3 regions of the Methylobacterium terrae genome follow, and region 1 is predicted to be linked to each of the others. Evidence: predicted binding sites of a transcription regulator. Region 1 holds the regulator's gene; each other region holds the start of a gene.
The links. The regulator PhoB, encoded in region 1, activates phosphate uptake and scavenging genes when phosphate is short. The targets are predictions, from matches to a motif close to TGTCATNNANCTGTCAT.

Region 1 (10,023 bases):
GGGCGGCGGCCCTGGCGGCGCCGCCTGCGTGGTACTCCGCCGGAGCTTCCTTGGGCGGGAAACTGGGGCGCGCGGCGCGCGTGTCGACACGCGCGCATCGCCGCGGGTGGTCAGCAGCGCCGCGCCCGGTCCCGCACGGCACCCTCGACCGATCCCTTCACGCGCTGCATCGCGATCCCTCCGTCACTCCACCGGCCGCGCGAACGCGGCCGCGCCCGCGGCGCGGGTCGCCGGGGGCAACGGCTTCGTACTGCCGAGGTTCCCGGCAAGGGGCCCGGCAAGGGGCCCGGCAAGCGGCCCGGCAAGCGGCCCGGCGGGAGTCCGGAGCTGACGCCCGGAGCCTACCAGGACCGGGCGCCGGGCTGGCTCCGGTACTCGGCCGCGCGGATGCGGGTCATGATCCGGTCGAGCTCGCCGAGCAGGGCCGCCTCCGCGGCCTGCGCGGCGGAAGCGGCCGCCGGGTCGGCGAGGTAGAGGCGCTCCTGCTCGGCGCGGGCGAGCCGCTGCTCCAGCTCCGCGCGCTCGGCGTGAAGGGCGATCAGCTCCCGGCGGCCGGGATCGTCCGCGCGCTCGGCCGCGTCCGGGTCCTCGTCGGTCGTCATGTCTGGGTTGTGCACGGCCGCGCGTCCTGTGACCAAGATCCTGGGGATGCTCCCCCTCCGTCTCGGTCCCCCAACGCGCGAACGGCCCGGAACGTCGCATCCGGCCGGCGCTTGTCATCCCAATGTCATGGGACCGTCATAGGGCCGGCGTCGCACCGGGCGTATCCCTCGCCCGCGACGGCAAGGTCCCGGCAACGGTCGGGACATGATCCGACGCAGTCCGGGGAGACCGGTCACGTCCTCACCGGCAGTCGACGCGCGAGGCGCGGGCACGCGCAGGCAGGCCCGCATCGTGCCGGACCGATCCGAACACGGAGAGATACCAGTGAAGCCCTTCTCCTACGCGCTCGCCATCGGGCTCGCGACCGCCCAGATCGCCACCTCGGCGATGGCCCTCGACATCACCGGCGCCGGCGCCACCTTCCCGTTCCCGGTCTACTCCAAGTGGGCCGAGGCCTACCGCAAGGAGACCGGCAACGGCCTCAACTACCAGTCGATCGGCTCGGGCGGCGGCATCAAGCAGATCCAGGCCAAGACCGTCGATTTCGGAGCCACCGACGCGCCGCTGAAGGGCGACACCCTCACCAAGGACGGCCTGGTCCAGTTCCCGACCGTGATGGGCGGCGTCGTCCCGGTCGTGAACATCGCCGGCGTCAAGCCCGGCGAGATCAAGCTGACCGGCGAGGTGCTGGCCGAGATCTACCAGGGCAAGATCCGCAAGTGGTCCGACCCGAAGATCGCCAAACTCAACGAGGGCGTGAAGCTGCCCGACGCCCCGATCACCCCGGTCTACCGGTCGGACGCCTCGGGCACCACCAACATCTTCACCACCTACCTGTCGGACGTGTCGCCGGCCTGGAAGTCCGAGTTCGGCGCCTCGACCACGGTCAGCTGGCCGGCCGGCCAGGGCGGCAAGGGCAACGAGGGCGTCACGGCGGTCGTCAAGCAGGTGCCGAACGCCATCGGCTACGTCGAGTACGCCTACGCCAAGCAGAACAACCTGCCGGTCGCGCTGATCCAGAACAAGGACGGCCAGTACCCGATGCCGGGCGACGAGGCGTTCCAGGCCGCCGCCGCCAACGCCGACTGGAAGGCCGCCCCGGGCTTCGGCATCTCGCTGACCAACCAGGCCGGGCCTAAGGCCTGGCCGATCACCGCCGCGACCTTCATCCTGGTCCACAAGAACCCGGCCGACGCGGCCCGCACCGCCGAGGTGCTGAAGTTCTTCCGCTGGGCCTACAAGAGCGGCGACAAGATGGCCTCCGACCTCGACTACGTGCCGCTGCCCGACAAGGTCGTGACCCAGGTCGAGGACGAGTGGAAGTCGGTCGTCAAGGACGGCAAGCCCGTCCTGAGCAACTAACATCGCAACTCGAACCCGGGAGGGCGGGGTCGTCCCGCCCTCCCGCTTCCGCCGGCCCGATTCCGGGCCCGCGCGGCGCCTGAGCGATGCCGAGAGCCCGCCGCCGGCCGGACGCCCGACTCGCGTCGATCCGCCGAGCGCGCTAGAGCCCGCTCACTCCAAGGGAAACCCGGATGGTCGCGTTGTCTGAGAACGTTGCTTTGGCGGCGAGGCCCGTCGTCGCCCGCCGCAGCCCCAGCCCCGTGGGCGACCGCATCTTCCGCGCCGCCTCGCTCGCCTCGGCGCTGCTGGTGCTCGCGGTGCTCGCCGGCATCCTGGCCTCGATCGCCTATGGCGGCTGGCCGGCCTTCCAGGAATTCGGCCCCGGCTTCCTCGTCTCGAGCGCCTGGAACGTCGGCCGCGAGCAGTACGGCGCGCTCGTCGCCATCATCGGCACCCTGGTCTCGGCGCTGCTCGCCCTCGTCATCGGCGTGCCGATCTCGCTCGGCATCGCGATCTACCTGACCCAGCTCTGCCCCGGCTGGGCCCGCCGGCCGGTCGCGATGACGATCGAGCTGCTCGCCGCCGTGCCGAGCATCATCTACGGCATGTGGGGCCTGTTCGTGTTCGCGCCGCTCTTCGCGCGCTTCGTGCAGATCCCGGTCTCGAACCTCGTCGAGGGCATGCCGATCGTCGGCACCCTGTTCTACGCCCAGGTGCCGTCGGGCGTCGGCGTGCTCACCGCCGGCATCATCCTGGCGATCATGATCGTGCCCTTCGTCGCCTCGATCACCCGCGACATGCTCGACCAGATCCCGACGGTGCTGCGCGAGAGCGCCTACGGCATCGGCTGCACCACCTGGGAGGTCGTGCGCCACGTCCTGATCCCGCAGGCCTCGGTCTCGATCATCGGGGCGATCATGCTGGGGCTCGGCCGCGCGCTCGGCGAGACGATGGCGGTCACCTTCGTGATCGGCAACGCCAACCGCCTCTCGGCCTCGATCTTCGATCCCGGCTCGACCATCGCCTCGCGCATCGCCAACGAGTTCAACGAGGCCGACGGCCTGCAGCTCAGCTCTCTGATGGCGCTCGGCTGCATCCTGTTCATCGTCACCTTCATCGTGCTCATCATCGCCCGGCTGCTGGTGCGCCGCGCGAAGGTGGCCTGACCCCCTGAAACCCGCAGGACGCTTCCCGATGAACGCCTCCCCGGCCGCGGTCCAGGGTTCCACCCCGGCCGCTCCCCCCCACCCGGCCCCCGCGCAGTGGGGCCGGGTCCGCGCCGGCCGGCGCTCGGCCGACAAGTTCCTGATCGTCGCCTGCACGCTCGCCACGGTGCTCGGCGCCGTCGTGCTCGGCTCGATCCTGCTCATGCTCATCATCGAGGGCGTGCGCGGCTTCTCGCCGAACCTGTTCACCCAGGTCACGCCCGGTCCCGGCTCCGAGGGCGGCGGCATCGCCAACGCGATCCTCGGCAGCCTGGTGATGACGGCGCTCGGCATCGCGGTGGCGACGCCGATCGGTGTGCTCGCCGGCACCTACCTCGCCGAGTACGGCCGCACCTCGCACCTCGCCAACCTGATCCGCTTCCTCAACGACATCCTGCTCTCGGCGCCCTCGATCCTGATCGGCCTGTTCGTCTACACCCTGATGGTGCGGCCGATGGGCGGCTATTCGGGCTGGGCCGGCGGCGTCGCGCTCGCCATCATCGCCACCCCGGTGATCGTGCGCACCACCGAGGACATGCTGCGCCTGGTGCCCGGCACCCTGCGCGAGGCCGGCGCGGCCCTCGGCGCGCCGCTCTCGATCGTGATCCGCAGCGTCACCTGGCGGGCGGCGCAGTCGGGCATCGTCACCGGCGTGCTCCTGGCGCTCGCCCGCATCGCCGGCGAGACCGCGCCGCTGCTCTTCACCGCGCTCAACAACAATTCCTGGTTCAGCCCCAACCTGATGGGCGGCGTCGCGAACCTGCCGGTGATGATCTACCAGTTCGCGCTCTCGCCCTACGAGAACTGGCGCCAGCTGGCCTGGGCCGGCGCGCTCCTCATCACCGTCACCATCCTGGGCCTGTCGATCGTGGCCCGCCTCGTCCTGAGCGGCCCGAAGGGGCGCTGATCCGCACGTCGGCAGCACCCGATCGCTCCGCGACCGGGTGCTGCTCTCCACTTCTGATTGTGACGTATTTTCTTCGAAAATACTTCTGCCCGGAGACACACCGATGAGCGCCACCGCCACCGCCGCGCCGGTCGTGGGCCAGAGCCAGGCCGACGAATCCGCCGCGATCCGCCTCGCCGTGAAGGACCTCAACTTCTACTACGGCGACTTCAAGGGCCTGAAGAACATCAACCTCAACTTCCTCGACCGCCAGGTCACGGCGCTGATCGGGCCGTCGGGCTGCGGCAAGTCGACGTTGCTGCGCACCTTCAACCGGATCTACAGCCTCTACCCCGAGCAGCGCGCGGAAGGGCAGATCCTGCTCGACGGCCGCAACATCCTGGATCCCTCGATCGACCTCAACGAGCTGCGCGCCCGGGTCGGCATGGTGTTCCAGAAGCCGACCCCGTTCCCGATGTCGATCTACGACAACATCGCGTTCGGCATCCGGCTCTACGAGCGCCTCGGCAAGGCCGACCTCGACGTCCGCGTCGAGGAGGCCCTGCGCAAGGGCGCGCTGTGGGACGAGGTGAAGGACAAGCTGAAGCAGTCCGGCATGGGCCTGTCCGGCGGCCAGCAGCAGCGCCTCTGCATCGCCCGCACGGTGGCGCAGCGCCCGGAGGTGATCCTGTTCGACGAGCCGACCTCGGCCCTCGACCCGATCTCGACCGGCCGCATCGAGGAGCTGATCGAGCAGCTGCGGACCGAGTTCACCATCGCCATCGTCACCCACAACATGCAGCAGGCGGCGCGCATCTCGCAGTTCACCGCCTTCATGTATCTCGGCGAGCTGGTCGAGTACGGTCCGACCAACCGCCTGTTCATGAACCCGACGAAGCGCCAGACCCAGGACTACATCACCGGCCGGTTCGGCTGAGGATCCGGGAGCCGTTCCGCCGGCCCGGCTCCGGGCCGGCGCGCCCTACACTCCACCTCACCGCGGGGAGTCGAAAATCCATGTCGAGCCACATCGTCACCTCCTACGACCAGGAGCTGCAGAACCTGCGGCGCAGCATCGCCGAGATGGGCGGCATCGCCGAGAAGATGGTGGCCGATTCCGGCCAGGCGCTCCTGCGCCGCGACGCCAGCCTCGCCCAGGCGGTGATCGCGGTCGACCAGCGCCTCGACGGGCTGCAGCGCGAGATCGAGGAGAAGGCGATCCTCCTGATCGCCCGCCGCCAGCCGATGGCGATCGACCTGCGCGAGACGATCTCGGCGATCCGCGTCTCGGGCGACCTCGAGCGCATCGGCGACCTCGCCAAGAACGTCGCCAAGCGCGTCGTCGCTATCAGCGACCAGGTCCAGCTGCAGAAGATCGTCGTCGGCGTGGAGCACATGAACGAGCTGGTCCAGGGCCAGCTCAAGGACGTGCTCGACGCCTACGCCACCCAGGACACCGTCGCGGCCCTCGACGTCTGGGCCCGGGACGGCGGCATCGACGCGCTCTACACCTCGCTGTTCCGCGAGCTGCTGACCTACATGATGGAGGATCCGCGCAACATCACGTTCTGCACGCACCTCCTGTTCTGCGCCAAGAACGTCGAGCGCATCGGCGACCACACCACCAACATCGCCGAGACGATCCACTACCTCGCCACCGGCGAGACGCTGACGACCGATCGTCCGAAGAACGACCGTTCGAGCTTCGCCACCCTCGACAACCAGGCCGACGCCTGAGGGCGACACGCCCGTCCGGGCCTTCGGGCCCGGCGGGCCCCCACCCATGATCCCCGCCTGAAGTGCCCGCGATGAGTACCCGCATCCTGATCGTCGAGGACGAGGAAGCCCTCACCCTCCTCCTGCGCTACAACCTCGAGGCCGAGGGCTTCGAGGTCGACGCCGTCGCCCGGGGCGACGAGGCGGATATCCGCCTGCGCGAGCAGGTGCCCGACCTCGTCCTCCTCGACTGGATGATGCCCGGCTTGTCGGGCATCGAATTGTGCCGGCGCATCCGCGCCCGACGCGAGACCGAGCGGCTGCCGGTCATCATGCTGACCGCGCGGGGCGAGGAGGGCGACCGGGTGCGGGGACTGGCCACCGGCGCCGACGACTACATCGTCAAGCCGTTCTCGGTACCGGAGCTGCTGGCCCGGGTTCGCGCCCTGCTGCGCCGCTCCAAGCCCGCCCACGTCGCCGACCTCCTGGTCGCCGGCGACATCGAGCTCGACCGGGTCAGCCACCGCGTCCGCCGCGACGGGCGCGAGCTGCATCTCGGCCCGACCGAGTTCAAGCTGCTCGAGTTCCTGATGCAGAGCCCCGGCCGGGTCTTCTCCCGCGAGCAGCTCCTCGACGGCGTCTGGGGCCACGACGTCTACATCGACGAGCGCACGGTCGACGTGCATATCGGCCGCCTGCGCAAGGCGATCAACCGCGGCCGGGACACCGACCCGATCCGCACCGTGCGCGGCTCGGGCTACTCCTTCGACGAGATGTTCGCGCCCGACGCGTGAGGCGGGCATCGGCCGTTCCGGACGGAAACTCGTCCGGCCCGGGACGACGGAACTCGGCCGACGGACCCGATCCCCTCCATCGCCATCGCGGGGCGAGCCTCGGCGCGGCCCCGGGGCGACGGCCGAGGTCGGCATCGGGGGCGGGACGAACGGCCCGTGATGCGCCCGGCACCGGCGGCGGCCGGACAGGAATCGTTAGGATTTGAGCGATATCGTCAACCCATCGGAAGCGGCGGGTGCGCCGCCTCCGGCCGTGCGGGGCTAGCGGAACCCGACGACCTTGCGGTCGCGCTTGCGCTCGGCGGCGGGCTGGTAGGCGATGCGGCTGTGGTGGGTGCAATAGGGCAGTCCGCTGATCGCGCGGTCGCCGCAGAAGCGGAAATCCGGCGTCGACGGGTCGCCCATCGGCCAGCGGCACATGAATTCCCGCAGCTCCATGATGGTGACGCGGGCGCTCTCCGGCAGCGCGACCGAGGCGGACGGCGTGGCGGCGTGAGGCTTGATGAGGGCGAGGGCCGGCGGGGCCGGCGCGAGCACGGACGGGGTCTCGGCGAGGGGCGCATCGGTCTCGGCCCGGGGCCGCCGGCCGCCGGCCGGCGCGGCGCCGTTCGCCTTCAGAACCCGGCCGGCGAGGCCGAGGCGGTGGATCTTGCCGATGACGGCGTTGCGGGAGACGCCGCCGATCTCGGCGGCGATCTGGCTGGCGCTCCGGCCATCGCTCCACAGGCGCTTGAGGAGCTCGACGCGCTCCTTCGTCCAGCCCGGACCCGCTTCCATCATCGCCGCCTCCACTCCCCCGACATCACCCATGGAATCGACGCGCAGACGCGAGCGGCCCGCCGTTCGACCGCGCGTTGGACTCGTCCGATCCTGCTGGTGATCGCCGCCACGCCTCGGGCGGTGGCGACGGGGGTGAACCTACAGGACGGCCTAACATCCGCGCAAGAGTCCGGCCCCGGCCGAGTTAGTTTTTCCCCGCGGCGGACCGGCCCGCCGGGGCCGCCCGGATGGACCCGAGAATCCACCGCACGGCCTGGGCGGGACGACGGTGCGGCCGGGAATAATCCTTTTTCATCAAGGCGCTGTTCGCTCCCTTGCGGGGCTTCGTCCCGCCGTGCCGTCCATCGCGCCCGGGTTGCGCCGGGGCTGCGGCACGCGACGAGCACGGGTTTCCGGCCCGGTCTTCGGCAAGCGTGGCAGCGGCGCCACGGCCCGGCCCCGGCCGGCTTCGCCCGGCACGTTGCCGGGCGCCGGGGCGGGGCCTATCTTGAGGCGACCAACAGGGCCGACGCCAGTACCGACGGCCGCCCCGGGAGACCTCATGCGAACAGCCCTCGCGTGCGTCCTGCTCGCGCTCGCGCCGCCCGCACTGGCGGCCGATGCCGTGCACCTCGCGCCCCATCGCGCCGTCTACGACCTGTCGCTGTCCGGCAGCTCCGGTACCCGCGCGGTCGAGGGCGCGCGCGGCCGGATCGTGTTCGACTTCACCGGCGACGCGTGCAAGGGCTTCGCCCTGCAGTACCGCCAGGTGACGGTGCTGGAGAGCTCGGAGAGCGGCACCCGCACCTCCGACCTGCGCAACACCACCTTCGAGAGCGGCGACGGCCGCAGCTTCCGCTTCCGCACCCAATCCGACCTCAACGGCAAGGCCGCCGCGCCGGTCGACGGCAATGCCGAGCGCGGCGACAAGGGCGTGGACATCACCCTCAAGCAGCCCAAGCGCGGCGAGATGGCGGTGCCCGGCGAGGTGCTGTTTCCCGCCGCCCACATGAAGCGCCTGATCGAGGCCGCCCGGGCCGGGCAGTCCACCGTCGCCGTGAAGGTGTTCGACGGCTCGGACGACGGCCGCAAGGTCTACGACACCCTGGCGGTGATCGGCGCGCAGCGCACGGTCGCGACGAAGCCCGACGCGACGAAGCCCGACGCGGCCAGATCGGATTCGGCAAAACCCGCCACCGTGCCGGCCGACGCCGTCCTGCGCCAGGGCGCGATGGCGACGATGCCGCATTGGCCGGTGACCCTGAGCTACTTCTCGCCGGGGGAGGGGGAGCGCACCCCGGTCTACGTCCTCGCCTTCGACCTCTACGAGAACGGCGTCAGCGGGGCGTTGCGCCTCGATTACGGCGAGTTCTCCCTCAAGGGCGACTTGTCGCGCATCGACCTCACGCCGGAGAGCAAGGACTGCAAGTAGGGAGCCGATCGAGCCGGTGCCGTCAGCGCGGTTCGCGCTTCGGCGCCGCCTTGCCGGCACTCTCCGGGCCCGACGGGGCGCGCGCCTCGCCCTGGGGGGCGAAGCCGAGCCCGCGCTGCACCGCCGTCGCGCCGAAGCGCTCGCGCAAGGCGTCGATCGCCGCCGCCCGGCTGGCGTCGCGCACGGCCGAGACGTCGGCGAGGTCGCCGCGGTCGGCATGGGCGGCGCCGCACAGGTCGCCGGCGCCGACCCCGATCAGCCGGTAGGCGGTCCCGTCGCAGGCCTCGCGCAGCAGCGCTTCCGCGGGGCGGAACAGCCGCTCGGCGACCTGCGTCGGGGCGAGGCCCGAGCGGGTGCGGGTGCGCAGGCGGAAATCCCGGTCCTTCAGCTTCAGCGTGACGCTCGCCGCCGCCAGCTCCGCCCGCCTCAGGCGCCGGGCGACCTTCTCGCACAGCCGCCACAGCACCGGCCGCAGGTCCTCGAAGCGGCGCAGGTCCTCCGCGAAGGTGGTCTCGCCCGAGACGCTCTTCGTCTCGCGCGTGGGCTGGACCCGGCGCGGGTCCTCGCCGCGGGCGAGCGCCAGGAGGCGGCCGGCATCGCGCCCCAGGCCCGCGTGCAGCCGCTCGGGGGCGGTCCGGCCGATGTCGCCGATCCGCTGAATGCCGAGCGCTGCCAGGCGCTCGGCCGCCGCCTGGCCGATGCCGGGCAGGATCCGCACCGGCCGGGGCGCCAGGAAGGACGCGGCCTCGGCCCGGCCGATGATCGAGAAGCCGCGCGGCTTCTCGAGGTCGGAGGCGATCTTGGCCAGGAACTTGTTGGGCGCGAGCCCGACCGAGACCGTGATGCCGACCTCGGCCTCGACCCGGCGGGCGAAGCGCGCGAGCGTCACCGCCGGCGAGGCGCCGTGCAGCCGCGCGGTGCCGGAGAGGTCGAGGAAGGCCTCGTCGATCGAGACCGGTTCGACCAGCGGCGTCAGGTCCTGCATCATCGCCCGCACCTGGCGGCCGACCCGGGCGTACTTCTCCATGTCGGGCCGCAGCACCACCGCGTCCGGGCAGGCCTCGAGGGCGCGGAACATCGGCATCGCCGAGTGCACGCCGCGGATCCGCGCGATGTAGCAGGCGGTCGAGACCACGCCGCGCCGGCCCCCGCCGATGATGAGCGGCCGGTCGCGCAAGGAGGGGTCGTCGCGCTTCTCGACCGCGGCGTAGAAGGCGTCGCAATCGACGTGCGCGATGGCGAGCGCGTCCCGCTCCGGGTGGGCGAGCAGGCGCGGCGAGCCGC
Region 2 (10,023 bases), 2.2 Mb from region 1:
CCAGGAACGCGGTGGCTCCGGCCGCCAGGACGGCCGCGGCCAGCCCGGCGCCGATCATCGCTCTCTTCTGCACCCGTCCTCGCGTCCCGATCCCGACGCCCCCGGGGTACAAGCGCCGCCTCCCCGCGGCGAGTCAATCGTGCTCCCCCTCGGGCCGGTCGTCGGCCCGTTATCCACAGGCTTGCGTTTTTCCCCGACATCTTCACGCCTGATTCGGCGGTTCTCTTCATGGTTGAGGGCAGGTAACCGGAGAGCCCGCGCCATGATGCCAGTGGAGATCGATCCGTCCGAGGTGCGCCAGCCGCGCAAGGACCCGCTCGAGCGCGCCGGCGCGCGCCTCGGCCGTCCGGCGGTGCTGGCGGCCCTGGCCGTGGTCGGCATCGGCGGCTGCGCCGGCCTCGCGGCAGCGGCCTATCCGACGCTCAGCGACATGCTGCGGCCGCGGCCGACCGAGGTGCATTTCGGCCGCGTCGCCGACATGCCCGAGATCAAGGACGGGGTTCCGGCCCTGCGCACGACGCCCGCCCCGGCCGTGCGGCAGGTGGCGATCCCGCCCGCCTCGATGCCCATCCCGGATCCCGTGCCGGTGCAGGCGGCCGCCGCGGTCCCGCCCGCGGCGCGGCCGGCCGCCCTGCTCGATCCGAAGCCCGCCGTCCCGCCGAGCGCCTGGACGCCCGCCTCCGAGGTCGCCGCGACCGGGACCGCCGCCCCGTTCCAGCCCATGCCCTCCGCCCTGCCGAAGGCCGCGGAGCCCCCGCGCCCGGTCGCCGCGACGCCCCGCCCGGCGAGCCCGCCCCGCGAGGCCGCCGTGACGGCGCGTCCCCGTCTGCCCGAGGCGGCGCCGCTGCCGCCGGTCCGGGCGGTGGAGGCCAAGCCCGCTCCCGAGAAGACCGCTCAGGCGAAGCCCGCCGCACCGCGCGAGACGGCGGCGGTGGACAAGGCGCAGAAGCCGGCGCCGGTGCGCGAGGTCAAGGGCGAGAGGGCCGCGCCCGAGAAGCGTCCGGTCGAGAAGGTGGCGGAGAAGCCGGCGCCCCGGCGCGACGCGCACCAGCGGACCGCCGCCGCGCAGGCCGCCCCGGCGCCGTCCGCGCCGCCGGAGGAGCCGACCCGCTTCCTCGGCGTGCCGATGCCGGATCTCGCCCCGGCCGGGCGCGCGATCAAGGACACGGTCGACGCGGTGATCTCGTTCCCGAGCCGGCTCTGAGCATCGTCGCACCGGCCGTTCACGACGTGGACGCCGGTTCGGCGGCGAGATTTCGCGATGAGGCCGAGCAGAGGTCCCTGACGCCCCTCTGCACGGGCTGAGCGCTACCCGGCGCGGGCCGCCCCGTCCACGAGCTCGAGCACCAGCCCGTCGCGGTGCGGCCGGCCGTACTCGTCCGTAGCCTCGACGGTGAGGCGGTGGGTGCCGGCCTGCAGGTCCCGCGGAAGGCGCGCGACCCAGAGGTGCGAGCACGGCTCCGCCTTGACCCAGGATTTCCGGGTCGCGGCGTTGCGGGCGTAGAGCGCGACGACGAACGGGTCCGGCCGGCGCACCCGCGCCATCGGCACGGGCGGGCGGTCGCCGATCCGGAACGACACCCGGCTGCGCGGTCCGCCGTCGAACAGGTTGACCACCACGTTGGTCGCACCGGCGCTCTCGGCCGGGATCGTCGACCCGAGCAGCTCGTAGAGCCGGGTGTCGGGCAGGCGCGCGAGGTCGGCCGAGTGGAACTGGCTCTCCAGCACGATCCGCATCTGGCGGCCCGCATCGTCGCTCGCCGGGACGTAGCGGGTGGTGTACCGCCGCCCGCCGGCGACGCTCAGCACGTGGAAGCCGTGCGGCGTCCCGTCGCGGCTGTCGGCGGTGGCGATGCCGCGCCGGTCCGGCGGCCCGCTCCACCACGAGCCCGAGACGGCGGTGAGGATGTGATGGTGGTGGGCGTCCTCGCCCGTCGCTCCGGGTCGGCCGTCCGGCCCGAGATAATGGTGCTCGGTGGTGTGGGTGTGGCCCGACACGCTGAGCGACGGACGCCCGGCGAGCAGCGCCAGGAGCTGCGCCCGGTCGGCGGTGCTGATGCCGGGGTCGTCGGGGCCGAGATCGGTGACGAGGGGGATGTGCATCGCCACCACCACCAGGCGGTCGGCCGGAACCTGCCGCAGCAGGTTCTCGACGAAGGCGAGCTGGCGCTCGCCGATCCGGCCCTCGTAGCGCCCGCCCCGCCCCGCCGTCGCGGTGGCGGCGCCGAGGTAGTGGACGTTGTCGAGCATCACGAACAGCACGCCGCCGTGTTCCAGCGCGTAGTACGGCGCCCCGAAGGTGCGCTTGAAGGTCTCGCGGGCGTGGCGCGCGTCCGGCGCCTCGAAGTTGAGGTCGTGGTTGCCGCCGATGTGGAACCACGGCACGCCGATCTGCGCCATGATCCGGTTCTGGCGCGGATAGAGCGACAGGTCGTCGAACAGCACGTCGCCGGTCGTCATGCCGAACGCGGCCTTGGCGAATTCGCCCCTGGTGCCGAGCAGCCGGGCGACCGCGGTGTCGCGCACGAAGGTCAGCTCGGCGTGGCTCTCCGGCTGCGGATCGGTGAACAGCACGACGTCGAAGTCGCCGCTCTCCGGGCTGCGCACCAGGCCGAAATCGACGGAGGCCGGCAGCGGCCCGGTCGGCGCGATGCCGGGATAGCGCAAGGCCAGGTCCGGAGGCGTGCCGGCGGGCTGGTGCAGGTAGGAGAAGCGCGGCAGGCCGTCGGGCCCGGGCGGCAGGGCAAAGCCGCTGGGCTTGACGACGAAGAGCGCCGCCTCGTCCCCGACCGGCAGGGCGTAGCGTCCCTCGGCGTCGGTGCGGACCACCTCGCGGCCGTTCGAGACCAGCACGTCGGGAAGGCCCGGATCGCCGGGCCCGCGCCGGCCCTTGGCCCCGCGATCTTCGTAGACGATGCCGATTGCCTGGCCGGTGGCCTGCGCGGGAGCGCTGCCGCCCTGCGCCCGGGCCGCCAGATCATGTCCCAGGGGGGCGAGCGCCAGGGCGGCCGCGCCCGCCACCGTGTCGCGCCGCGTCAAGGTCGTCCGCTCGGTCATCGCCCGGTCTCCGTCGTCGAACGGGCAGCGAATCACGGCATCGCGACCGTTCGGTGACGCAGGGCCGTCGCCGACAGGGGCAGGTCGGCGACAGTCCCGACACCCGCCATCGTCGTTTCCCGTGGCCGATCGAACCGATCGTCACTCCATCCCCGGCTTGCCGCCCCGGAGCTTCTTGACGTCGCCGCGCCGTCCCTTGTCCTCGAGCCGCCTCTTCTTCGAGGCGAGCGTCGGGCGGGTCGGGCGGCGCGGGGTCGGGGGCACGGCGGCCTCGCGCACGAGGTCGGCCAGGCGCTCGCGCGCCTCCGCCCTGTTGCGCTCTTGGGTGCGGTGGGTCTGGGCGGTGATCACCAGCACGCCGTCCGCCGTGAGCCGCCGTCCGGCGAGCTTCATCAGGCGGATCGCCACCGCGTTCGGCAGCGAGGGCGAGCGGCGGACGTCGAAGCGCAGCTGCACCGCGGACGAGACCTTGTTGACGTTCTGGCCGCCAGGCCCCGAGGCGCGCACGAAGCTCTCGTCGAGCTCGGACTCGTCGAGGGTGATCCAGGGCGTGCATGCGAGACCCACGACGGCGCTCCCGAGAACAGTTCGCGACCGCCGCCATCCCACGAAACGTTTGCGCGCGCTACATCGGAGGGCGTGCCGAAGAAACGCTCCCCCCCGCCGCCCGTCCCCGCATCCCCCGCCCTTCCCGCCGCCTTCGCGGCCTGGTTCGCGGAGCGCGGCTGGACGCCGCGGCCGCACCAGCTCGCCCTGCTGGCGGCGGCGCGGGCCGGGCGCTCGGCCCTGCTCGTCGCGCCGACCGGGGCCGGCAAGACGCTGGCGGGCTTCCTCCCCACCCTGGTGGAGCTGGCGGAGGGCGACGGCAAGGGAGGGCTACACACCCTCTACATCTCGCCGCTCAAGGCGCTCGCGGTCGACATCGCCCGCAACCTCGAGGCGCCGGTCGCGGGGATCGGCCTCGACGCGAAGGTCCGGATCGAGACCCGCACCGGCGACACGCCGTCGCACAAGCGCAGCCGCCAGGTCGCGCGCCCGCCCCACATCCTGCTGACCACGCCCGAGCAGCTCGCCCTGCTGGTGGCCCACCGCGAGGCGGCGGAGCTCTTCCGCGGCCTCAAGCGGGTGGTGCTCGACGAATTGCACGCCCTCGTCACCTCGAAGCGCGGCGACCTCTTGAGCCTCGGCCTCGCGCGGCTCCACCGGCTGGCCCCGGGCCTCGCGACGACCGGCCTGTCGGCGACGGTGCGCGAGCCCGACGCGCTCCGGCGCTACCTGGTGCCGCAGCATCCCGACGCGGCGATGGCCGACCTCATCACCGTGGCGGGCGGGGCGCGCGCCGACCTGCACATGCTCGAGACCGGCCGCACCCTGCCGCTCGCCGGGCACACCGCCTGGCAGTCGATGCCGGCGGTCTACGACCTGATCCGCCGGCACAAGCTGGTGCTGGTCTTCGTCAACACGCGGCTCCAGGCCGAATACACCTTCCAGGAACTCTGGAACCTCAACGACGACGGCCTGCCGATCGCCCTCCATCACGGCTCCCTCGACGCCACGCAGCGCCGCCGTGTCGAGGCCGCGATGGCGGCGGGCGTCTTGCGCGCCGTGGTCTGCACCGCGACCCTCGACCTCGGCATCGACTGGGGCGACGTCGACCTCGTGATCAACATCGGTGCGCCGAAGGGCGCGAGCCGGATCATGCAGCGGATCGGGCGGGCCAACCACCGGATGGACGAGCCCTCGAAGGCCTACCTGGTGCCGGCCAACCGCTTCGAGATGCTCGAATGCCGCGCCGCCCTCGACGCCGTCGAGGAGGCGGCGCAGGACACGCCCGATCCCCGCATCGGCGCCCTCGACGTGCTGGCCCAGCACGTGCTCGGCATGGCGTGCGCCGGGCCGTTCGGCGAGGACGCGCTCTACGACGAGGTGCGGGCCGCCTCCCCTTACGCGGACCTGACCCGCGACGACTTCCTGCTCGTCCTCGACTACGTCGCCACCGGCGGCTACGCGCTTGGCGCCTACGAGCGCTTCGCCAAGATCCTGCGCGGGCCGGACGGGCTGTGGCGGGTGCGCGACGCGCGGACCGCGCAGCAGTACCGGATGAATGTCGGCACGATCATCGAATCGACCACCGTCAAGGTGCGGCTCGCCCGACGCAACCGGGCGAAGCCCGGCTCGGTGCTGCCGGCGGGCGGGCGCGTGCTCGGCGAGATCGAGGAGGATTTCGCCGAGACGCTGACGGTCGGCGACACCTTCCTGTTCGCCGGCGAGATCCTGCGCTTCGAGGGCCTGCACGAGGACGAGGCCCTGGTGACCCGCGGGCCGCCCGGCACCGACCCGGCGATCCCGAGCTATGCCGGCTCGAAATTCCCGCTCTCGACGTTCCTCGCCGCCCGGGTGCGGGCGCTGATCGCCGATCCGTTCGAGTGGGACCGGCTGCCGGCGCAGGTGGCCGACTACCTGGTGCAGCAGCGCCGCCGCTCGGTGCTGCCGGGCCCGCGCGACCTCCTGGTCGAGACCTTTCCGCGGGCGAACCGCTACTACCTCGCCTGCTTCCCGTTCGAGGGGCGTCTCGCCCACCAGACGCTCGGCATGCTGCTGACGCGGCGGCTGGAACGGGCCGGGATGCGGCCGCTCGGGTTCGCCGCCAACGATTACGGCCTCGCGGTCTTCTGCACCCGCGACCTGTCGGAGCGCATCGCCCGCGAGCCCGGCTTCCTCGATCGCCTGTTCGCCGAGGACATGCTCGGCGACGACCTCGAGGAGTGGCTCGACGAATCGGCGATGATGAAGCGCACCTTCCGGCAATGCGCGGTGATCGCCGGGCTGATCGAGCGCCGTCATCCGGGCCTGCGCAAGACCGGGCGCCAGGTCACGATCTCGACCGACCTGATCTACGACGTGCTGCGCAAGCACCAGCCCGGCCACCTGCTGCTGCGGGCGGCGCGGCAGGATGCGGCAACCGGACTCCTCGACGTGGCCCGCCTCGGTATGATGCTTGCGCGCATCCAGGGGCGAATCATCCACAAGGCCCTCGACCGGGTGTCGCCGCTCTCCGTGAACGTGATGCTCGAGATCGGGCGCGAGCGCGTCTACGGCGAAGGGGCGGACGAGATCCTGGCCGAGGCCGAGGCGGCGCTGCTCGACGAGGCGCTGGCATGATGGGACAGACCGGAGGGCGCCCCGCTCCGAGAAGGACGATGACACCGTGGCGCTGCCGCTCAAGCTCGAGAAGACCCACAAGACCCCCGGCGTGACGCTCGCCGGAGAGACCCTCGCCCTCGATCTCAGCGGCGCCCTGTGGCTGCCGGAGCACCGCACGCTCGTGGTCTCCGACCTGCACCTCGAGAAGGGATCGGCCTACGCCGTCCGCTCGGGCCAGTTCCTGCCGCCCTACGACACCCGCGAGACCCTGGCGACCCTGCACGAGGCGGTGGCCCGCCTCGACCCGGCCCGCGTGGTCGCCCTGGGGGATTCCTTCCACGACGCGCAGGGGCCGGCCCGCCTCGACGTCGCCGACCGCGCGCTGATCGCCGCCCTCCAGGAGGGCCGCGACTGGGTGTGGATCTCCGGCAACCACGACCGGGCGGTGCAGGACGGGATCGGCGGCCGCTTCGCCGACACCCTGACGATCGGCGGCCTGACGCTCCGGCACGAGCCGGCCGCGAACCCGGAGCCCGGCGAGGTCGCCGGCCACTTCCACCCGGTCGGCAAGGTGGCGATGCGCGGCCGCGCCGTGCGCCGGCGCTGCTTCGTCCTCGACGCGCGGCGCCTGGTGATGCCGGCCTTCGGATCGCTGACGGGCGGGCTCAACGTCCGGGACAAGGTCTTCGACGACCTCTTCCCCGCCGGATTCACCGCGCACCTGATCGGCGACGGGCGGGTCTTCGCGATCAGCCGGACGATGCTGACGCGGGAGTGAGTCAGGCGGCGCCGAGGAAGCCCGCCGCCAGCAGCGCCAGCCCGGCCACCCCCGACAGGGCCAGCCGCAGCCGCCCGAGCCACGCCGGCACCAGCCCGCGCCGCGGCAGGTCCTGGTCGACGAGGCCCCAGGCGAGCACCAGGGCGCCGAGCGCGCGCAGGTCCCAGGGGCCGGGCGCGAACAGGGCCGCCCAGGCGATGAGCGAGGGCACGACCGAGACGGCGTAGTCGGCGCCCCGCCCCTCCGGCGAGGCGGCGGCGGCGCCCCAGCGCAGGCCGCCGAGGAACGAGGCGATCACGGCGCCGTAGGCCGCGAGGAGCGGGCGCGGCGCGACGCCGAAGAGGGACTGGCCCAGGATCACGAGAGCGCTCAAGCCCGGGAACGGGATCAGGCCCGCCGCACCGAGGATCAGGGCGGCGAGGGGCGGGTTACGGGGCATCAATCTCTCCGGAAGATCACGCTGGCGAGCCAGCCGGAGATGAGCGCGAGCGCGCCGACGGCAAGCCCGTAGGCCGGCGACCAGTCGCGGGCGAAGGTCGCGATCCCCTGCTCGACGCCCGACTTGACGAGGTCGAACCGCCCCTCGTGGCGCGCGAGCGGCACCCCGCCGGCGAGCAGCACAACCTCGACGTCGTAGGCGCCGACCGGCGCGGTCGCCGGCAGCGGCGCGGTGGTGCGGAACACCGAGGGCGACAGGAACCGCACCCCCGCCTCGCTCTCGGCGAACAGGCGCTGGCCCCGGCGCAGGCGCAGGAGGGCCTCGCGAAAGGGATCGTCCGGGGTCGGGGCCGTCAGGGTCAGGTCGGGCGCCGCGACGATGGCCTGGAGACCCAGGCGCAGGCGCCGTCGCGTCGCCTCGTCGGCGATGGCGGCGAGCGGCCGCGAGGACAGGACCGCCAGGAAGCTCGGCACCTCGGCGAATTTCTGCTGGGCCCGATTGACCCAGACCGGTCCCAGGGCCTCCTTCTCGCGCACCGTCAGCGCCTGGCGCGGCCCGCGGATCGTCACCACCACGTCGTAGCCGCCGGAGCGCGCCGCCGCCTGCCCGTCGCGCTCGACGGCGCCGAACACCGCGACCGAGGTGCCGGTATAGGTCGAGGTCACGGCGAGCCGGTTGAACGACAGGCTCACCACCAGGGTCTCCGCCCGCGCCGGGCCGATGGCGATGGGAACCGAGGCGAGCAGTGCCGCGAAAGCAGCCCCCCATGAACGAATTGGGCTTGGGCTTCCCCCTCTCCCCGCGGGCGGGGAGAGGGTCGCTTGCACCTCGTCGTGCAAGCGACGAGCGCAGGCGCAGCCGGAGCGAGGGTGAGGGGGTGTCGACGAGCGAGGCTCATCCGGCGATACCCCCTCACCCTCGCTTCGGCTTTCGCCTCCGCTCACTCCATCGACGACAAGGTCGATGAAGTCCTCTCCCCGCGGGAAGTCGGGCTTGCCCGCCTTCGTCCGTCGCTTGCAGATCCCGGGCAGGCCCGGGATCTGTCGGGGAGAGGGGAAACCTGCGCCTTTCATCATGAGAGCAACGAGGGCGCGCATCAGCGCGCCTCCTGGACCACGATCGAGAACGGCTCCTCGGGACGAAGCGCCAGTTCGAGCGCGAAGCGCAGGCCCACCGCCAGGACGAGGATCGCGAGGAGGAACCGGAAGTACTCCGAGCGCAGGTTGCGCCCGGCCCGTGCCCCGAACTGTGCCCCGAACACCCCGCCGACGATCAGGATCACCGCCAGCACGACGTCGACCGCCTGGTTCTGCACCGCGTGCAGCACCAGGGCGACGAAGCTGGTGCAGAGGATCTGGAACTGCGAGGTGCCCACCACCACGCCCGTCGGCACCCGCATCAGGTAGAGGAGGGCCGGCACCAGGATGAAGCCGCCGCCGATGCCCAGGACCGCGCCGGCGAAGCCCACGAACAGTGCCAGCGCCAGGATCGGGATCACGCTGGCGTAGAGCCGCGAGCGGGGAAACCGCATCCGCAGCGGCCAGGCCAGGTAGGCGGCGTGGTCGCCGCCGAGCCGCGCCGGGCGGGGCCGGCCGCGGTGGCGCGCCCAGAACCCGCGCACGCTCTCGGCCAGCATCAGCCCGCCGACCACCGTGAACAGCGTCACGTAGGCGATGGTGATGACGAGGTCGAGCTGGCCGGCCCGCCGCATCGCGGCGAAGAACCAGACGCCGAGGCTGGTGCCGGCGAAGCCGCCGAGGACCAGGACGAGCCCGAGCCGCAGGTCGAGGGCGTTGCGGCGCAGGGCCGCCAGCACGCTGGTGGTCGAGGAGGCGACGATCGGGGCGGTCTGGGTCGCGACCGCGATCGCCGGCGGGATCCCCATCACGATCAGGATCGGCGTCATCAGGAAGCCGCCGCCGATGCCGAACAGCCCCGAGATGAAGCCGACCGCGGCGCCGAGCCCGACGAGGAGCAGGACGCTGACGGGCATCTCGGCGATGGGAAGGTAGATCTGCAACGACGGGACGGTCCGGTGCGGCACGCGACCGCGATCTAGACCATGTTTTCGCCTCGAGGGGAAACCGGGCCGCGCCGAAGGTCGGCGGGCGCGGATCTCTCGACCCGCGCCCGCCGAACCCGTTTCGTGCCTGCGGCCTACACCTTGCCGGTGCCGCGTCCGACGGCGAGGGGCGGCGGCGCGCCGATCAGCGACATCGCGCCCGGAGTCGCCGCGGTCTCGGTACGGGCGGGCGGCGGGTCGTTCACCGCCGGGTCGGGCGTCCTCGCCTTCCAGGCCTCGGCCGCGGCGCGGGCCGCCGCGAGGTCCTTCGGCGCCAGCTTCCCGGCGACCTCGTCGCGCTTGCGGCCGGCATCGTCGTCGCCCTGCGCGGCGGCGGCCGCGAACCAGCCATAGGCCTGGACCAGATCCTGACCGATGCCGAGCCCGCGTGCTTGCAGCACCGCGAGGTTGTACTGGCTGTCGCGCACGCCGTACTCGGCGGCCTTGCGGAACCAGTTCGCCGCGGAGGTGTAGTCGGGCTTGCCGCCGGCGGCACCGGATTCGGCCAGCATCACCGCGAGGTTGTGCATCGCCCGGACGTGG
Region 3 (10,023 bases), 1.1 Mb from region 1:
CAACGCCGTCGCCGGGGCGTCGCTCGTGCCCTGCCTCGACTACCAGAGCCTCGCGGCGGTGCGCCGCCGCCCGGACCTCGACTACGCCCGGATCCGGCTCGGCGGCTCCCTCGGCTTCCTGGCCGCGAGCCTTCTGGGCGGCTGGCTCCTCGGCCTCGTCGGCACGGGCAGCATCCCGGGCTTCCTCGCGGTCCTCGAACTCGCCTCGGCCTGCGGCGCCGCCCTGCTGCTGCGCCGGGAGGCGGCCGCCTCCCCGGCCGCCCGGGGGCGCGGCCGGGCGCGCCTGCCCGCCGCCCTGTGGCTCGCCATCGCGGCCGGTGCGGCGATCCAGGCGAGCCACGCCGCGGTCTACGCCTTCGGGTCGATCCACTGGGTCGGCCTCGGCCTGTCGCCGGGGGAGACCGGGATCGCCTGGGGCGTCGGCGTCGTCGCCGAGATCGGGTTCTTCGCGATGGCCGGGCGCATCGCCTGGTTGCGGGACGCGCCGTTCCGCCTGCTCGCGATCGGCGCCGCCGCCGCCCTCCTGCGCTGGGCCGGGCTCCTCGCCGCCGCCGGCCTGCCCGCCCTGGTTCTGCCGCTCCAGGCGCTGCACGGCCTGACCTTCGGGGCGACGCAGCTCGGCGCCATGGCGGCCCTGTCGCGCCTCGCCCCCGAGGGCGGGCGCGGCGCCGCGCAGGGCACCTACGCGGCCTGCGCCTCCCTCGCCTCCGCCTCCGCTACCCTGGCGAGCGGCGCCGCCTACCGGATCGGCGGCGGCCCCCTCGCCTTCGGGCTGATGCTGCCGGTGGCGGGCCTCGGCCTCGCGCTGACGCTCGCGGCGGCGAGGGCTTCGCGGAAGGGCACCCCGGCGTGATGCCGAGTTGCGGCGGGGGCGCCGTGGTTTGCGAATTGTTAGCAGGACGGGGTATAGGACCGGCCCGAGGGGATTGAGTGGCGAACGAGGGAGGCCGGCCCGTGCCGACCGCACCCATGACGAGCGCACCCATGACGACCCCGCCTGTGACGCGGGAGGCCGATCCGGCCCGCGCCGCGATCGAGCGCGTCGGCGACGGTCTCGCCGCGCGCCTCGCCGGACGCTGGACCGCCGATGAGGCCCCCGCCGTCGAGGCCGCGGCCGCCGAGATGCTGTCCTCCGGCGGGCCCCTCGTCATCGACCTCTCGGGGCTGTCGCGCCTCGACACGCTGGGCGCCTGGGTGCTGGAGCGCACCCGCGCCGCCCTCGGCCCCGGCACCGCCTATGCGGGCGCCGCGCCCGAGCACCTGATCCTGCTGCGCGAGGTCGCCTACCGGGAGGCCGCCCCGGCGGCGCGCCGGCGCCGCTTCCATCCCCTCGATCCGGTCGCAGGCCTGGGCGCGGGGATGCGCAGCCTCGGGCGCGAGGGCCTGGCCGGCCTCGCCTTCCTGGGCGAGGTGGTGGCGGGCTGCCTGCGGGTGCTCGCCCGGCCGCGCAGCTTCCGCGGGCCCGCGCTGATCAACCAGGTCGAGCAGATCGCGCTGCGCGGCGCGCCGATCATCATGCTGATCTCGTTCCTGGTCGGCTGCATCGTCACCCAGCAGGGCATCATCCAGCTCCAGCGGTTCGGCGCCCAGAGCTACGTCGTCAACATGATCGGCATCCTGTCCCTGCGCGAGCTCGGGGTGCTGCTCACCTCGATCATGGTGGCGGGGCGCTCCGGCTCGGCCTTCACGGCGGAGATCGGCTCGATGCGGATGCGCGAGGAGGTCGACGCGCTGCGCGTCATGGGCCTCGACCCGATCGAGATCCTGATCGTGCCGCGCATCCTCGCCCTGATGCTGGCCCTGCCGCTGCTGGCCTTCCTCGCCGACCTCGCGGCGCTCGCCGGCGGTGCGCTCACTTCGCTCGTCTACGGCGGGATGTCGCTCGAGGCCTTCGCGTTCCGGCTCCAGAACGCGATCGGCTTCCGCCACGTCGCGATCGGGTTGATCAAGGCGCCGTTCATGGCGCTGATCATCGGCATCATCGCCTCGGTCGAGGGTTTCATGGTCGAGGGCTCGGCCGAATCGCTCGGTCGCCACGTCACCGCCTCAGTCGTCAAGTCAATCTTCATGGTCATCGTCCTCGATGGGCTCTTCGCGGTGTTCTTCGCGGCCATCGACTTCTGAGCGAGGCGAAAGCGCTCCTTGCCCACCTTCAGCCCCACCCACCCGGCGAGCCCGGCGCCCGACGCGATCATCCGCGTGCGCGACCTCGTGGTCGCCTTCGGCGAGCGCACGGTGCTCAAGGGCCTCGACCTCGACATCCGCCGCGGCGAGATCCTGGGCTTCGTCGGGCCCTCGGGCCAGGGCAAGTCGGTGCTCACCCGCACCCTGCTCGGCCTGGTGCCGAAGCGTTCCGGCACGATCGAGGTGTTCGGCGAGGACGTCGACCGCCTGAGCCTCGCCCAGCGCCGGGTGATCGAGCGGCGCTGGGGCGTGCTGTTCCAGCAGGGCGCGCTGTTCTCGGCGCTCACCGTCAAGCAGAACATCCAGGTGCCGATGCGCGAGCACCTGAACCTCTCCGAGCGCCTGCTCGACGAGTTCGCCCGGCTCAAGATCGAGATGGTCGGTCTCAAGCCCGATGCCGCCGACAAGCTGCCCTCCGAGCTCTCCGGCGGCATGATCAAGCGCGCGGCCCTCGCGCGCGCTCTCGCCCTCGACCCCGAGGTGCTGTTCCTCGACGAGCCGACCTCCGGCCTCGACCCGATCGGCGCCGGCGAGTTCGACGAGCTGGTGGCCACGCTCCAGCGCACGCTCGGGCTCACTGTCTTCATGGTCACCCACGACCTCGACAGCCTCTACACCGCCTGCGACCGCATCGCGGCCCTCGGCGACGGCCAGATCATCGCCGAGGGGCCGATCGACGCCATGCTGGCCTCCGACCATCCGTGGCTGCGCTCCTACTTCCACGGCAAGCGCGCCCGCTCGATCGTGGTGCAGGATCCCGCTTCGCCAGAACCCGGTCTCCTTTCATCCCCCGGTCTCGTGGAGGGCGTCGCCTGATGTGCGCTCCCGCACCCGACGGCCCCGCCGCCTCGCTTAAGCTCGGCAGCTCAAGCCATGCCTGGAGGGCGCAGCCCTTCGCCCCGCACGAGCACGGACATCGGTAGAGGCATGGAAACCCGCGCCAACAACGTCCTGATCGGGGCCTTCACGCTGGCCGTGATCGCGCTTGCCTTCGGCTTCGCGTTCTGGCTGCGCGGCAGCTCCGCCAACCAGGCCCGGATGCCGGTGCGCATCGTGTTCTCGGGCGGCGTCGGCGGGCTCGCCAAGGGGGCGGTCGTCACCTTCAACGGCATCCGGGTCGGCGAGGCGACCGACGTGCGGCTGCTGCCGCAGGACCCGCGCCGCGTGACCGCGATCATCGAGGTCGCCCGCGGCACGCCGCTGCGCGCCGATACCCGCGCGCGCCTCGACATGACGATGCTGACCGGCGTCGCCTCGATCGCGCTGGTCGGCGGCAGCGCCGACGCCGCGCCGCTGGCGCCGACCAGCAACGATCCCGTTCCGACCATCTACGCCGACGCGTCCGACATCCAGGACCTGATGGCGGCGGCCCGCACCATCGCGCAGCGCGCCGACGACATGCTGCAGCGCCTCGACCGGGTGGTCGCCGGCAACGAGGGCGCGATCAACCGCACGCTCGCCAACGTCGAGCGCTTCTCCAAGACGCTGGGCGACAGCGCGCCGGCCCTCGACGCCCTGACCAAGGCGGTGGACGGGCGCAAGCTCGCGAGCCTGATCGACAACGCCGACAAGTTCTCGGCCGCGCTCGCCGCCGCCTCGCCGGACGTCCAGGCAGGGGTGAAGGACGCCCGCACCCTCGCGGGCAAGCTCAACGCTTCCGCCGACCGGCTCGACGCGGTGCTGAAGGGCGCCGAGGGCTTCCTCGGCTCGGCCGCGGGCGATGCCGGCAAGAGCACCTTCGCGGAGGTGCGCGACGCCGCGATCTCGATCCGCGAGGCGGGCCGGGCCTTCCGGACGATGTCGGAGAACCTCGACAAGCGCACCGCCACCCTGACCTCGAGCGTCAGCCGCCTGAGCGGCGCCGGCCGGCGCGAGGTCCAGACCCTCTCGACCGACGGCCAGCGCACCCTCAACAGCCTCAACAGCGCCGTGCGCAACATCGAGCGCGACCCGTCCCAGGTGATTTTCGGCGGCAAGCCGACGTTGCCCGAATACAACGGTCGCTGACCATGTTGCAGCGCAAGCCTGTCGCGGTTGCACCCGCGGCCCCGGCCGGGCGTTGTCCCGTCATGTCTGGTCAAGCTTCCGGGCCGGGGCTCCGGTTCGCCCGGGTCCTCCCCGTCCTCGGTCCCCTCGCCGCCATGCCGATCCCGGTTCCCGCTCCGCGCCGCGCCCGCCGGCCCCTCCTCATGGCCTCCGGCCTGGCGCTGCTCCTCGGCGCCTGCGGCGGAGCGGTGCCGACGACCTTCGACCTCACGGCACTCCCGGGCGCGGCCCGCAGCGGCGCGGCCCGACGCTCGATCGTGGTGGCGGAGCCGGTCGGGCTCCAGCCCTTCGAGGCCGACCGGATCATCGTGCGTGAGCCCGGCGGGGCCGTGTCCTATCTCGGCGGCGGCCAATGGGCCGACCGGCTGCCGCGGCTGGTCCAGGCTCGGGTGATCCAGAGCCTCGAGAACGCGAACCGGCTGAAATCCGTCAGCCGGCCCGGCGACAAGGTCGCGGCCGACACGGTGCTGATCACCGAGCTGCGCGCCTTCGACATCAATGCCGGCACCCGCGAGGCGGTGGTCGATCTCTCGGCCAAGCTCGTCCAGGAGAGCAGCGGCACGGTCGTGGCGGCCAAGGTTTTCCAGGCCCGGGTGCCGGTGGCGGCGGTGAACGCCGCGGTGGCGGCGAACGGCCTCGACCGGGCGCTGTCGCTGGTGCTGGCCGACTTGGTGCGGTGGATCAACGCCGGGGGATAGAGGCCCGGCCGAGCACGGAGGAACGTGTCGCTCGCGCCGATGCCGTTCCGTCCGTCGTCCCGGAGTTCGCCGCAGGCGACAACGCGTGATCCATGACCGCTGACGCTCAAGCGAAGGATGGATCGCGTTCCGCGTCGCCTTGGAATGCGAGCGGTCCCCGTATCCCGGGCTTCACGCGCCCCGGGATGAAGACGGAGCGCTTCATATCAGAGCTGCAGACAGGGCCGAGATGGCACCGGAGCTCGGGCTCCGGACGCCCGAACCTCACTCCATCACCGCCGCCTTCATGATCACCACCATGAAGGCGCGCCCCGTGCCATCGCTGACGCAGCGCACGGTGTGGGGCCGGTCGCAGCGGTAGCGCAGGGTTTCGCCGGCCCGGGCCCGCTGCACCGCGCCGGCCACGTCGACCTCGAACTCGCCCTCGGTGACCGACAGGCACTCGACCGAGCCGCGCTGGTGGGCGTCGGAATCGAGCACGCCGCCGGGATCGGCCGACAGGTCGTACCATTGCAGCCACTCGACGGTCTTGATCCAGCCGATGATGGCGAGCCGCATCCGGCCGTCGTCGGAGACGAGGATCGGCGTGTCGGCCCGCGAGGACTTCTCGATAAACGGCTCCTCGTCGCCGGTGGCGAGCACCCGCTCGATCGAGACGTCGAGGGCCTGGCTCAGGCGCCAGATCGTCGCCAGCGTCGGGTTGGTCTCGTTGCGCTCGATCTGGCTGATGATCGACTTCGCGACGCCGGACTGCTCGGCGAGCTCTGAGAGCGAGAGGTTGTAGGCCTTGCGCAGGCGCTGGATGGTCTTGCCGAGTTGCCCCGACAGCACCTGTGCCCCGCTCACCAGGTCCTTGGTGCGCTCCCGCCCCCGCTCGACGCCCATCGCCCGTCCTTGAACCCCACTGGATCACCGCGCGGCGTTCCGCATTCCGAACGCCCGTACGCTCCATCAAACGCAATCGCGGGATGCGCGCAAGGGTTCATGCGGCCGCGCGGGTCGATTCCGGCGGGATGGCGCGTCAGCCCCACCAGGCGTGGAAGTGGTGCACCGGCCCGTTGCCGTGCCCGATCCGCAACCGCTCCGAGGCGGCGAGCGCGGCGCTCAGGTAGTCCTTCGCGGCCCGGGCCGCGTCCGGCAGGGAAAGGCCGCGGGCGAGCCCGGCGGCGAGCGCCGCCGACAGGGTGCAGCCGGTGCCGTGGGTGTTGCGGGTCTCGATCCGCGGGCCCGCGAGGCGCACGATGCTCTCGCCCGGCCCGATCAGGAGGTCGACGCTCTCCGGGCCGGCGGCGTGGCCGCCCTTCATCAGCACCGCCCGGGGCCCGAGCGCCAGGAGGCGTCGTCCCTGGTCGAGCATCGCGGCCTCGTCCGTCGCGATCCCCTCCCCCAGCAGCACCGCGGCTTCCGGCAGGTTCGGGGTCAGCACCGCGGCGTGGGGCAGGAGCCTGGCCCGCAGGGCCTCGACCGCGTCGTCGGCGAGGAGCCGGTCGCCGCTCGTCGCCACCATGACGGGGTCGAGCACCAGCGGCAGGCCGGCGGCGTGGCGGGCGAGGGTCTCGGCCACGGCCGCGATCACCGGGATGCGCGCGAGCATGCCGATCTTCATCGCCCGCACGTCGAGGTCCGTGAAGACGCTCTCGATCTGGCGGGCGACGAAGTCCGGCTCGACGTCGTGGATCGCCTGCACGCCCCGCGTGTTCTGGGCGGTGAGCGCCGTGATCACGCTGGCGCCGTAGACGCCGAGCGCCGAGAAGGTCTTGAGGTCGGCCTGGATCCCGGCGCCGCCGCCGGAATCCGAGCCCGCGATCGTGACGGCGATCATCGTGCGTTCCCGGTCATGCAGCGCCCCGCGCGGCGAGCGCCCCGTCGACGACCCCGCGCAGGTCGCGGGCCCGCGCCTCGACGTCGCGCCCGGTGCCGAACAGGGCCGAGATCAGCGCGATCCCGTCCGCTCCCGCGCCGATCGTCGCGGCGGCGTTGCTGCGGTCGATCCCGGCGATCGCCCCGACCGGCAGGCCGGCGCCGCGGGCGAGGCGTGCCCGGAACACGATGCGGTTGAGCCCGTCGAGCCCGACCGGCGGGTCCGGGTTGTTCTTGCTCGTGGTGGCGAAGACCCCGCCGATGCAGGCGTAGTCCACCGGCAGGCGGTAGAGCTCGTCGGCTTGGGCCGAGTTCTTGACGGTGAGCCCGACGATCGCGCCGCGGCCGAGCAGGCGGCGCGCGTCCGTCGGGTGCATGTCCTCCTGGCCGAGATGCACGCCCTCGAGGCCGGCGGCGAGCGCCAGGTCGACCCGGTCGTTCATGAGGAGCGGCACGCCGCTGCCCTGGAGCGCCGCGTGGATCCGGCGCAGGCGCGCCACGGTCTCGCGGGCATCGGCGATGGTCTTCTCGCGGTACTGCAGGAGCGTGCAGCCCCCCGCGGCGGCCTCCGCCGCCATGCGGGCGAGGTGGTCGGCGTCGCCGCCGCACACCCCGACGTCGAGGAGCCCGTAGAGCCGCAGGTCCACCGGCACGGTCGCGTGGTTGCCCGCAGGGATCACCGGGGGGCTCCCGCGCGGCGCGGATGGGGGCGTGCGGGCATGGGGCGCTTCCTGCTGGACCGGGGGACGAGTTCCGATCCCCCGGAGTAAGGGCGAGCGCGCCGGGGCGTCAACGGTCCCGCGGACTAGCCCGCCCGCGCCCCGCCCGCCGCCGCCTCGCGGGCCCGCTCGACGACGAGGCGCCGCTCGCGCCAGACCACGAACACCCCGGCGACCGCCACGATGCCGCCGCCGACCGCGATCGACAGCGTGGGAAGCTGGCCGAACACGAACCAGCCGATCAGCACCGACCACAGCATGGTGGTGTACTCGAAGGGGGCGACCAGCGAGGCGTCGCCGTGGCGGTAGCTCTCGGTGAGCAGGATCTGGCCGATGCCGCCGAGCACGCCGACGACCACGAACAGGGCGAGGTCGAAGAGGCCCGGCATCCGCCAGCCGAGCGCCAGGGTCGAGAGGCCGAGGAGCGAGGTGAACAGGAAGAAGTAGAGCACGATGGCGCCGGTGCGCTCGGTGCCGGTGAGCTTGCGCACCTGGATGGTCGCCGCCGCCGAGCAGCCCGCCGCCAGGATCGCGAACAGCGCACCCGTGGCGCCGCCGCCGCCCGCCCCGCCGAATTCGAGGTGGGGGGCGAGCGTGATCAGCACCCCGAGGAAGCCGACGCTGACGCCGGCCCAGCGATAGGCCTGGACCCGCTCGCGCAGCACCACCGCCGCCAGCACCACGACGAGGATCGGCGAGGCGTAGCCGATCGCCACGGCATCCGAGAGCGGCAGGAAGGAGAGGCCGGCAAAGCCCGCGAACATCCCGCAGGCGCCGATGATGCTGCGGAGCACGTGGCCCTTGAGGTTCCGGGTGCGCACGGCGTCGCGCACGCTGCCCTGCCAGCGCAGCCACAGGAGCAGCGGCGCGATCGCGATGAAGCAGCGGAAGAACACGATCTCGCCGGTCGGGAACCGCTCGGCCAGGATCTTCACGCCGGCGGACATCAGCGTGAAGGCGAGCGCCGAGAGAACCTTGAGCCCGATGCCGAGATACGGCCGGGCGGCCGCGCGGCCCGACGCGCCAGATCCGGTGGCCGACCGGCCGGGGACGACGAGGGGGGCTGCCATGGGCGGGGCGCTTTTCTTGGGGAAGCCGGGGAGGTGCGCGCCGCGGAGAAGCGGCGGGGCGTCCTGTCAAAACCACGAATCGCCACGGCCGAGGTAGAGGGCTCCTCGAGCGTCTGACCTGCGCGATCCGCATGGTGGTCTTTAAATCTCCGCAAACGAATTCAGGTTTGCGACGTCGGGCCGGCCTTCCCCGGCCGAGGTTCCACGCTCCGCCCCCGCGTCATCAAAGTGATACGCGAATGGGGTTTGGCTGGCGCGAGACGCCGCCAAGGAGAATGCACGTGGCCGAGGACGCCGACGCGCTTCGCGTGCGAACCCTGTTCCTCTCGGACACCCACCTGGGGACGAAGGGCTGCCAGGCCGAGCTGCTGCTCGGCTTCCTGCGGGACGTCGACGCCGACGAGATCTACCTCGTCGGCGACATCGTCGACGGCTGGAAGCTGCGCTCGGGCTGGTACTGGCCGCAATCGCACAACGACGTGGTGCAGAAACTGCTGCGGAAGGTGCGCAAGGGGTCGCGGCTGATCTACGTGCCGGGCAACCACGACGAGTTCCTGCGCGACTTCCTCGACATGCATTTCGGCGGCATCGAGATCCAGGACCAGGTGCTGCACGAGGCGGCGGACGGCAAGCGCTACCTCGTCATCCACGGCGACCAGTTCGACCTCGTGGTCCGCCACGCCCGCTGGCTCGCGCTCCTCGGGGACGGCGCCTACACGGCGGCGCTCTTCGTCAACACCCACCTCAACTGGGTGCGCCGGCGCCTCGGCCTGACCTACTGGTCGCTCTCGGCCTGGGCCAAGCTGAAGGTGAAGAACGCCGTCAACTTCATCGGCCGCTTCGAGGAGTTCCTGATCGCCGAGGCGAGGCGGGCCGAGGCCGACGGGGTGATCTGCGGCCACATCCACCACGCGGCGAGCCGCATGGTCGGCACCATGCACTACCTCAATACCGGCGACTGGGTCGAATCCTGCACGGCGGTGGTCGAGCATTACGACGGCACGATGGAGGTGATCCGCTACGCCGAGTGGAGACGGAGCGGCGCCGAGGCCGCGCAGCCCCTCGCCGCACGCCCCCGCCCGCACGCCCCGGTCGAGGAACTGGCGCCCGCCGCCCGCTCCCTGCAGGATCATCCCGCCGCCGGCACCAGGGCCGTCGCGTGAGGCTCCTCGTCGCGACCGATGCCTGGCACCCCCAGGTCAACGGCGTCGTCCGCTCGCTGGAGCACATGGTCACGGCGGGGCGCCGGCGCGGCCACGATCCGGTGATGCTGACGCCGGTGGACTTCGCCAGCGTGCCGCTGCCGGGCTACGCCGAGATCCGGCTGTCGCTCGTCACCGCCCGGGGCGTCGCGGCCCGCTTCCCGGGCCTCGCCCCCACCCACGTCCACATCGCCACCGAGGGGCCGATCGGGCTCGCCACCCGGCGGGTCTGCCTGGCGCAGGG

Region 2: a site for PhoB is predicted at 3,100-3,116, ahead of DK419_RS11825 (calcineurin-like phosphoesterase C-terminal domain-containing protein). Genes of this name have one in related genera too.
Region 3: a site for PhoB is predicted at 8,796-8,812, ahead of DK419_RS17115 (UDP-2,3-diacylglucosamine diphosphatase). Genes of this name have one in related genera too.

Annotation. Positions count from the first base shown of each region.
Region 1 is NZ_CP029553.1:4,801,696-4,811,718, forward strand. It holds gene DK419_RS22235 (hypothetical protein) at 342-617, opposite strand; gene pstS (phosphate ABC transporter substrate-binding protein PstS) at 928-1,965, shown strand; gene pstC (phosphate ABC transporter permease subunit PstC) at 2,139-3,113, shown strand; gene pstA (phosphate ABC transporter permease PstA) at 3,142-4,059, shown strand; gene pstB (phosphate ABC transporter ATP-binding protein PstB) at 4,163-4,975, shown strand; gene phoU (phosphate signaling complex protein PhoU) at 5,056-5,775, shown strand; gene phoB (phosphate regulon transcriptional regulator PhoB) at 5,847-6,548, shown strand; gene DK419_RS22270 (GcrA family cell cycle regulator) at 6,810-7,328, opposite strand; gene DK419_RS22275 (cell envelope integrity EipB family protein) at 7,870-8,739, shown strand; gene DK419_RS22280 (DNA polymerase IV) at 8,762-10,023, opposite strand, start outside.
Region 2 is NZ_CP029553.1:2,620,644-2,630,666, reverse strand. It holds gene DK419_RS11835 (SGNH/GDSL hydrolase family protein) at 1-73, opposite strand, end outside; gene DK419_RS11830 (chemotaxis protein CheA) at 263-1,204, shown strand; gene DK419_RS11825 (calcineurin-like phosphoesterase C-terminal domain-containing protein) at 1,309-3,057, opposite strand; gene arfB (alternative ribosome rescue aminoacyl-tRNA hydrolase ArfB) at 3,199-3,624, opposite strand; gene DK419_RS11815 (ligase-associated DNA damage response DEXH box helicase) at 3,697-6,219, shown strand; gene pdeM (ligase-associated DNA damage response endonuclease PdeM) at 6,266-6,979, shown strand; gene DK419_RS11805 (DUF3429 domain-containing protein) at 6,981-7,418, opposite strand; gene DK419_RS11800 (TIGR02186 family protein) at 7,418-8,113, opposite strand; gene DK419_RS11795 (sulfite exporter TauE/SafE family protein) at 8,515-9,438, opposite strand; gene DK419_RS11790 (tetratricopeptide repeat protein) at 9,576-10,023, opposite strand, start outside.
Region 3 is NZ_CP029553.1:3,712,915-3,722,937, forward strand. It holds gene DK419_RS17070 (MFS transporter) at 1-853, shown strand, start outside; gene DK419_RS17075 (ABC transporter permease) at 985-2,124, shown strand; gene DK419_RS17080 (ABC transporter ATP-binding protein) at 2,143-3,000, shown strand; gene DK419_RS17085 (MlaD family protein) at 3,112-4,191, shown strand; gene DK419_RS17090 (ABC-type transport auxiliary lipoprotein family protein) at 4,374-4,928, shown strand; gene DK419_RS17095 (helix-turn-helix domain-containing protein) at 5,193-5,813, opposite strand; gene thiD (bifunctional hydroxymethylpyrimidine kinase/phosphomethylpyrimidine kinase) at 5,950-6,750, opposite strand; gene thiE (thiamine phosphate synthase) at 6,764-7,468, opposite strand; gene DK419_RS17110 (DMT family transporter) at 7,594-8,577, opposite strand; gene DK419_RS17115 (UDP-2,3-diacylglucosamine diphosphatase) at 8,853-9,740, shown strand; gene DK419_RS17120 (glycosyltransferase family 4 protein) at 9,737-10,023, shown strand, end outside.